Regions from separate parts of the Arthrobacter sp. 01N442 genome, predicted to be linked through region 2. Evidence: predicted binding sites of a transcription regulator. Region 2 holds the regulator's gene; the other holds the start of a gene.
The links. The regulator Rex, encoded in region 2, represses fermentation and respiration genes when NADH is low (regulators of the CRP and FNR family bind a similar motif). The targets are predictions, from matches to a motif close to CTTGTGAANNNNTTCACAAG.
Positions count from the first base shown of each region.

Region 1: the regulator Rex is predicted to act here: its motif matches at 2,377-2,396, upstream of AC1DNC_RS12225 (glyceraldehyde-3-phosphate dehydrogenase).

Region 1 covers NZ_JBFTRD010000005.1:205,755-210,242, forward strand. The annotation lists gene AC1DNC_RS12215 (FtsX-like permease family protein) at 1-2,098, shown strand, start outside; gene AC1DNC_RS12220 (hypothetical protein) at 2,184-2,336, opposite strand; gene AC1DNC_RS12225 (glyceraldehyde-3-phosphate dehydrogenase) at 2,615-4,108, shown strand; gene AC1DNC_RS12230 (hypothetical protein) at 4,174-4,383, shown strand.
Region 2 covers NZ_JBFTRD010000004.1:769,303-773,790, reverse strand. The annotation lists gene AC1DNC_RS11020 (HAD family hydrolase) at 33-851, opposite strand; gene AC1DNC_RS11015 (glutaredoxin family protein) at 971-1,243, shown strand; gene AC1DNC_RS11010 (redox-sensing transcriptional repressor Rex) at 1,347-2,042, shown strand; gene AC1DNC_RS11005 (hypothetical protein) at 2,103-2,960, opposite strand; gene AC1DNC_RS11000 (hypothetical protein) at 3,174-3,818, opposite strand; gene AC1DNC_RS10995 (YceI family protein) at 4,088-4,488, opposite strand, start outside.

The sequences.
Region 1 (4,488 bases), on a different contig from region 2:
ACGTGATGACCGCGGTGCCTGGCTGCGCGAAACCGGACTCCCGTCCGTCTCCGCCCCTCCCGCGGAGGACCCGACCGCTTCCGGCCCCGGGACGCCGGTGCCGCTGACCCCGGGCACGGCGCTCATGGAAGCCAACCCGGTGGAGGTCTTCCGAGACCGGCTGATCAACCGCCGCGATTTCGCCGCCCTGGATTCGACTACCGTCAAGATCCCCGGGATCGGCGCCCCGCCGGTGCCGGGTCAGTACTATGCCTCGCCGGCGCTGCAGCGTCTGATCGAGTCAACGCCTCGGAATGAGCTTGGCGACCGTTTCGGGTCGTTTGCCGGGACGATTGACAATGCTGCGCTGCCCGGACCGGATTCCCTGATCGTCGTCGCGGGAGCAACGGAGGCCGAACTCCGCCAGAACGGGCCAACTTTTCTCGTGTCAGACTTCACGACCAACCCTTACGGTGGCAGCGCAGCCGCCTATAACACGGTGCTGTCCATCGGGGCCATTGCGGTGTTCTTTCCCGTACTGCTGCTGATCAGCATTGTTACCGGACTCGGGGCGGCCCAGCGCAGGGAACGTTTCGCGACCCTCCGGCTTATTGGTGCGTCCCCTCGGGTCATCTCCCGAATCGCCGCGGTCGAAACAGCCGTCCCCAGCCTGGTCGGGGCAGTTCTCGGCGTCGGGCTGGCCGTCCTGCTGAGACCTGCTGCTGCACAGATCCCAGTCAACGGCAGCAGGATGTTCGCGGCCGATCTGGCCACGGGCTGGGCCGCGGACGCCGTCGTCGTTGGAGTGGTCGTCGCAGCATCGGCACTCGTCGCCGCGCAACGCACGGCCCGTGCCGGCATTGGCCCGCTCGGCGTGACGAGGGCAGTGCCGGAAAAGACACCCTCCAACTGGCGGACCGTGCCCTTGCTGGCTGGACTGGCCGCCATGACCACGGCCGTACTCATGATCCGGGTCCTGGAGGTGCGGCTGCCGTGGCTGGAATCACCACTCCTTATCGTCGGCTTTCTGCTGATCCTCGTCGGCATCGTTGTCATCGGCCCCTGGCTGACCCGTCTCGTGAGCCGGATCGGGCTGCGGCAGGCGCGGAGCGCGGCGGCAGTCATTGCCGCCAGCCGGATCCACAAAACCCCGGTGGCGACCTTCCGTTCCGTCTCCGGGCTCGTGATCGCCGTGTTCGTCGTCTCCGTCTTCGCCGGAGCATCCAGCATCATCAAGTCCGCTGAGGCGCCTCCGACCAGGCCCGGTCTGCTGCAACCCACCAGCCTCCACGCCAACGTTGGGGCCGGGCACACTCCGGCCCAGGTCGAGGCGGCCGCCCGCCACGCCAGGGAACTGCCCGGAATCAGGAGCGCAACCGTTGGCTATGGCCCGGCAGTCCTCTCAGAAAGGGATGCCAGCCCCGAAATCTATCTTCGCGCCGCGGACGCCCCCGGCCTGGGATTCGATGACATCCCAGCAACAGAGATAGTCACGGTTGATATGTCGTTCCTATACTCCTGGACAACGCAACCGCTGGCACTGACCCCCGCTCCCGCTGCCGCCAACGTGGACGGAATGGTGCCGGTGGTGATGGTGCTCGGCACTGACGGGACGCCCGAGGCCATGGATCGCGCCCGGACACTCTTGAATACTTCAGGTGTTACAGCACATCCCGCCAATTCCTCCTTGGACGCAGGACTACAATCAAGCACCCGCCTGATCCAGGGCCTTGCCGTGCTCGCCTACCTTGGCATGTTCGTGGCAATCGCCATCGCCGGCCTGTCCCTGTCCGTCGCCACCGCCTCCGCGATCTTGGACCGCAAGAGAGTGCTCGGCCTGATGCGGCTGATGGGAATGCCGGAGTCCGTCCTGCGCCGGATCATCATCCGTGAGGCAGCCGTCCCCCTCCTGACCGTCCTGCTGCTCTCCGTGGGGCTCGGATTCCTCGTGGCGTGGCTCATGGTGACCTTCATCGACGGCACGTACCGCATGTCTTGGCCTGCGCCGTCGTACTTCGCCGCCCTGGGCCTCAGCCTGCTGCTGGCACTCGCAGCCGTCGCCGCGATGGCCGGTCTGGTCCGCGGCCAGACCGGACTGACGGCCACCCGATTCGAATGACGCGGCCTGGCTCGCCACAGGAAAGCAAAAAGGGGGCCGGCACCGTTCGGTGCCAGCCCCCTTTGTCCACGACGTAGGTTTCGGATCAGGCCTTGGCCTTCCGCTTCACCCAGCCCCACGCTGCCGTCGCGACAAACAGGACCAGGCCGATGACGGCCAGCCAGAGCAGGCCCTTAACGACGAAGCCCAGGATCGAAAGAATGAGCCAGATGACAAGTAGTGCAACTATGAGTCCCATCCGGACATCCTACGTCACCGGGTCGGCCGTGCCCCGCAGGCGTGTGAGTGATTTCACGCTGCCCCCGGCCTCAGGGGTGGGGCCGCCGCTTTAGAATGGATAGCGAACGTAGATGTTCTGCCACCGGGTCTGCGTTCGCAGCCGGTGGCTTTTTCTTTGCGCTCCATGCAGGCGCGCGGGGTGGACCGAGTCCCCGCCGCGTTCAGGTTCCGGAGACCCGCCGGCAGCCGACAGCCGCATACGACGACGTATGTGGTGGATTTTAGGAAGGTAGTTCTGTGAGCCAGACGTCAGATTCTTGTCTTGATACGTGGATGGGCCGGGAGGCGCTCGCCGAGGCCATGATTCCGGTAATCGGCCGGCTGTACCGCGAAAACAACGTGGTGACGTCCATCCACGGCCGGAGCCTGATCAACAAGTCCACCATGAACATCCTGAAGGCGCACCGCTTTGCCCGCCGGATGAGCAAGGAAGAACTGCGCCTCGAAGAGACCGCGCCCCTGCTTGACGCCCTCACCAAGCTCGACCTCGGCGCGGCAGCGATCGACATTGCCCGCCTGACCGAAAAGTACCGCGCCGAAGGCGAAGGCGTCAGCCTGGACGAGTTCCTGCGCAACGAACTGGCCGAAGTTGTCGGCAAGCGCGGCGGCGACGACCGCACCAGCACCGACGTCGTCCTCTACGGCTTCGGCCGCATCGGCCGGCTCCTGGCCCGCCTCCTGATCGAGAAGGCCGGCGGCGGGCACGGCCTGCGGCTGCGCGCGATCGTGGTGCGCCGCGGCTCCGACAACGACCTCACCAAGCGCGCCAGCCTGCTGCGCCGCGACTCGGTGCACGGCTCCTTCGAAGGCACCATCAAGGTGGACCTCGAAAACGACACCATCACCGCCAACGGCGTCCAGATCCAGGTCATCTACTCGGACAACCCTGCCACGGTCGACTACACCGCTTACGGCATCCACGACGCTCTGGTCGTCGACAACACCGGCCGCTGGCGCGACGCCGAGGGCCTGTCCCAGCACCTGCAGAGCAAGGGCGTTTCCCGCGTCCTGCTCACCGCGCCCGGCAAGGGCGAGCTGAAGAACATCGTGCACGGCATCAACCACGCCACGATCACGGATTCGGACAAGATCGTCTCGGCGGCGTCCTGCACCACGAACGCCATCACCCCGGTGCTGAAGGCGATCAACGACCGCTACGGCGTGGTGCACGGCCACGTCGAGACGGTCCACTCCTTCACCAACGACCAGAACCTGATCGACAACTTCCACAAGGGCGACCGCCGCGGCCGCTCCGCCGCGCTGAACATGGTCATCACCGAGACCGGCGCCGCCAAGGCCGTCGCCAAGGCGCTGCCGGAACTCCTCGGCAAGCTCACCGGCAGCTCCATCCGCGTCCCCACCCCGGACGTCTCCCTGGCCATCCTGAACCTCAGCCTGGAAAACGGCACCACCAAGGACGAGGTCAACGATTACCTGCGGGAAATGTCGCTGCACTCCGAACTGCGCAAGCAGGTCGATTACATCGATTCGCCCGAGGTTGTCTCAACAGACTTCGTCGGCTCCCGCCGCGCCGGCATCGTCGATGGCCTGGCCACCATCTCCAACGACAAGAACCTGGTGCTCTACGTCTGGTACGACAACGAGTTCGGCTACAGCTGCCAGGTGGTCCGCGTGATGGAGGAAATGGCTGGCGTCAACCCGCCGTCATTCCCGGCCAAAGACGCGGCCGCGACCCTCGAAGCTGCCGGCCTGCCGGTCGAGGTCGGCTAGCCCCTCTTTGGACCTTCCCGGCCGGTCCGCTGGAATCGGCCGGGAAAGGGAACCACAATGGAGCCATGGAACAGAACTCGGCTGTGGAGCACGAAACCACTCTGGAACACGCCCTCGACGTAGCCCGGCGCAACGCCAAGGAAGCCAAGCGCCTCCTCGACGACGCCCGTGCCAAACGCGAGGCCGGCGAGATCGACGATGCGCGGGTCAGCCAGTTGGAAGAGCTGCTGAACCTCGCCGAGGAGGACCTCCGGCGGGTCACCAAGGAACAGTGACCGCCGGGCGCTGAGCCTCCGGCGCCCCTGCGGACGCCTGCCCCGGGGGCAGCGACCTGTCCTGCACACTGTGGACAAGCGGGCCGCCGTCGGCGCCCCTGCCTA
Region 2 (4,488 bases):
GCGGCGGGCCGGGCGGTCCCGGGGGAGGGTGGCTAGACGGTGGGGCCGCGGAAGCGGGAGAAGCCGCGCCAAAGACCGTAGATGGCTCCGCCGATGGTGGCGGCCTTCAGGCCCAGGGTGGCCGCGCGGCGGCCGGACCGGAAGTCGTAGACCGGCCAGTTGTGTTCGCGGGCGTGGCGGCGCAGCCGTGCATCGGGGTTGATGGCTACCGGGTGGCCGACCATGCTGAGCAGCGGAATGTCGTTGTGCGAGTCGCTGTAGGCCCAGCAGCGGTTGAGATCCAGGCCCTCCGCTTCGGCAATCGCGCGGACTGCGACGGCCTTTGCCGGTCCGTGCAGGATGTCGCCCACCAGCTTCCCGGTGTAGGAGCCGTCGCGGATCTCGCCCACCGTGCCGAGGGCGCCGGTGAGGCCCAGGCGGGTGGAAATTACGGCGGCAACCTCGATCGGCGTGGCGGTGACGAGCCAGACGCGGCGCCCCACCCGCAGGTGCTGTTCGGCCAGGGCCTTGGTGCCGGGCCAGATCCGCGACTCGATCATCTCGTCGTAGACTTCCTCGCCGAGGGCTTCGATGTCCTGCACGGTGAACCCCGAGGCGAGGCTCAGTGCGGTGTCGCGGACGGCGTGGACGTCTTCGATGTTTTCGCCGCGGAACACGAACATCAGTTGCTTCCAGGCGAAGCCCGCCGCCTGGGGAATGGTGAACGCCCCGCGCTGATGCATTTTGCGGGCCACATGGAAGAGGCTGGCGCCCCTCATGAGGGTGTTGTCAACGTCGAAGAAGGCGGCTTCGCCGTGCTGCGGTGACGCAACGGGCCGCGTGGCCACAGCGACGATCTTCTCCTCGGGCATGCCACGAGTCTAGTCAATGCCGCGGGATCCTACGCGCAGAACGGCTCCGCCGCACCGGCCGCGCGAACCGGACGCGCCTCGCGTCGACGTCGTACCTGGCGCCGGGCTACCGTGGAGGCATGGCTGAAACCGCGCCCCGCCCCGACGTCGTACTCATCACCAAAGCTGACTGCCACCTGTGCGCCGACGCGCGTGACGCTGTCGGCCGGGTCACCTCCGCGCTGGGGCTCGGCTGGTCCGAGCGGTCGATCGACGACGACGCTGAGCTTCGCGAGCGTTATGCCGAGGAGATCCCGGTGCTGCTGGTGGACGGAGTCCAGCGGGATTTCTGGCGGATCGACGAGGTCCGGCTGGCCCGGACCCTGCGCCGCGCCCTCGGCCAGTCGGCCTGAGCGCGCCCCGGCCAGGCAACCGGGGACCCGCGGGCTGCTGCTTTGTGGCCTGAACTGCGGGGGCTCTAGAGTGGAGTCACAACGCGACGCAATGGAGCAGATAGTGACTTCGCTGGATTCTTCACCCGACGCCCTGCCCGGGGGAGCCGGACCTGCCGCCAAGCAGATCCCGCCCGCGGCCGTGGCGCGGCTGACGCTCTATCTGCGCGCCTTGACAACCCTGCTGGCTGAAGGCGTGGACCGCGTTTCCTCCGAATCGCTGGCTGAGGCCTCGGGCGTCAGCTCCTCCACCCTCCGCAAGGACCTCTCCTATGTGGGCTCCTATGGAACCCGGGGCGTGGGCTATGAGGTGCAGTACCTGAACCGGCACATTGCCGCGGCCCTGGGCCTGACCCACGACTGGAAAGTCGCGATCGTCGGCGCCGGCAACCTCGGCAAGGCCCTGGCCCGGTACGGCGGCTTCGAATCCAGGGGCTTTGACATCGTTGCGATTCTCGACGCCGACCAGATGGTGGTGGGTAGCGAGGTGGGCTGGCTGCGGGTGAGCGACGCCGCGGACCTGGAAGCCGTGCTGGAACGCACCCGGACCAACATGGTGGTCCTGGCGCTGCCCGCCGCTGTGGCGCAGAGCGTGTGCGACCGGGTGGTGGCCGCGGGCGTGCGCAGCATCCTGAGCTTTGCCCCGGTCATGCTGCAGGTGCCCCCGGGAGTCAATCTCCGCAAGGTGGACATGGCCACGGAACTGCAAATCCTTGCCTACCACGCACAAAGGGCGCAGGACCCGGAAGACGCCGACTGAGTTCAGTTGGTCCCTCCGGCTCCCACGCCCCTTCCTGAGGTGCTGGCTTACGGCCCCGGCTTAGCGGCCGTAAGGGTTCTGCGCGTACGGGTTGGCGAACGGCTGCTGCTTGCTGAAGTAGGGCGACACCGTCGGCAGGTACAGGATCACGATGCCGGCCACGCCCATCAGGATCACGATGATCTGCAGCACGCCGGAGAGGACACCCAGGGCGAACGCGCCGCCGAACAGGCCCAGCAGCGAGAAGGCGGCAAAGACCGTTCCCAGGATGCGGGCCCAGTTCTTGCCCTTGCGGACCGGGAATGCAACCAGGGCATAGAGGCCCAAGGAAATGAGCCCGCCAATGATGCCGCTGATGGGGACGATGGCGCGCACGGCGTTGAGATCGTCCGCCGTGAGCCTCTTGCCCTGCTGCGCCGCGGCCTGCTGCATGGAGGTCTCAAGGTAGTCCGGGGCGGTGAAGGCGATGACCAGGCTGCTGATGAAGGACAGGATGCCCGCACCGATGATGAGCCAAAAGGCGAGGTCCAGCTGAGCCGGCCGGGTCCCGGCCCCGCCCGCGGGGAGCTCCGAGGGATACTGTGCGTAGGGGGACTGGCCATAGGGGCTCTGGCCGTATTGGCCCTGCGCCTGCCCGTAAGCCGGCGGCTGCTGGCCGTACTGGGGCGCGTTCTGCCCGTACGCCGGCGGCTGCTGGCCGTACTGCTGGCCGTACTGCGGAGCGTTCTGGCCGTATCCAGGCGCCTGCTGGCCGTACTGCTGGCCATATTGCGGGGCGTTCTGCCCGTAGGCGGGCGGCTGCTGGCCGTACTGGGGCGCGTTCTGCCCATAGGCGGGCGGCTGCTGGCCGTACTGCGGAGCCTGCTTGCCCGACTCGGGTCCGTCCGGGTTGGAAGGCTCGACTGGCGGGTTACTCATGGCGGTCCTTTGCATTCGATGACGGGATGGGCTGCCGGGACCAGTGTCTATAACCCTGCCCCCAGCGTGGTTTAACTACACCGTACCCCGCGCCTGCGCCCGTTTGGGTCATTCCGCAGAGGGATTCTGAGGGGCATTTTCGGGGTCGCCGTGACCGCGCAGCCCGGGCTTCCGGACCTTGGGCGGCATGGCGCCGCTCCGTGCAAATGAACGTCAGATGCGGCCCTTGGCTGCGTCGAACCAGGCCTGCGACTTTGGCAGCCACATCAGCACGGTCGCCAGCAGGCTGATGGCGAAGCCGGGCCAACTGCCGCCGCCAGCGACGCCGATGCTGGCCAACGCCAGCACCAGGCTGACTCCGGCGGCAATGGTCAGCGCGAAGCGGGCCCACTCCCAGCCCTCCTTCATCTTCATTGCCAGCGTTACCTGCGCGGCGGCCAAGCCAACCGCCACCAGTACCAGCAAGAGCAGCAGGATGCCCGACGGCGGCGAAACCACAAAGAGCACCAGGGCGCCAAAGACGCCGATCACCCCTGCGAGCAAGCCCAGCAACCCGCCAATGACCCAGACCCAGTAAGAGGCCTTCAGCTCCATCGGCATGGCCGGGACGCTGAATATCCCGGAGTAGCCGCCCACGGGCAGGGTGCCTCGAAAGTTTTGGGGCCGGTCGGCCGGCCACTCGAGCCGGAATCCGCCGAGGCGGCCCGGCTGTCCGGGGGCGCCTGGGTGGCCCGGCACCCCGGGCTGTCCCTGCGACGCTGGGCCCTCGGGGCCTGGTCCGGCCGGCGGGACGTTGCCCGGTCCCTGCGGATTGGCGCCTGGCTGATCTGGCTCGGGGACGTCGCCGGTAGTACTCATGGATTTCACTTTAGACCGCTGAATCGGTGCTTCCTAGCCGGCGCCGGAGCCGGACGCGAGGCTGCTGGGCGCCCCTGTTCAACGCGCCCAGGCGCCCTTGTTCAACGCGCCCAGCGCACCCCTGCGCGGACCCTGGGTCAGACTCCTGGCTGGCCCCGGGGCCGGACCCTGGAAAGCCAGACACCCCGCGCCATCCGGGAATGGCGCGGGGTGTCTGGAGGGGTGCCGGCGCTGGGCCGGCTCCGTCCGTCGCTCGGGACGGAGAGGTACTACGCTGCGGGGGCGATGAAAGCCAGTTCGAGGTTGATGGCAACCTTGTCGCTGACCAGCACGCCGCCGGCCTCGAGGACGGCGTTCCAGGTCAGGCCGAAGTCCTTGCGGCTGATCGTGGTCTCGGCGGTCAGGCCGGCGCGGGTGTTGCCGAACGGGTCAACGGCAACGCCGTTGAGCTCGGTTTCCAGCGCCACCGGGCGGGTGACACCCTTGATGGTCAGGTCGCCCTGCAGTTCGTAGGCGTCGCCCTTGGGGACGATGGCGTTGGAAACGAAGGAGATCTCCGGGAACTTCTCGACGTCGAAGAAGTCTTCGCCGCGGACGTGGCCGTCGCGGTTGGCGTCGCCGGAATCGAAGCTCGCGGTCTTGATGGTGGCGTTCACCTTGGAGTCGGCGA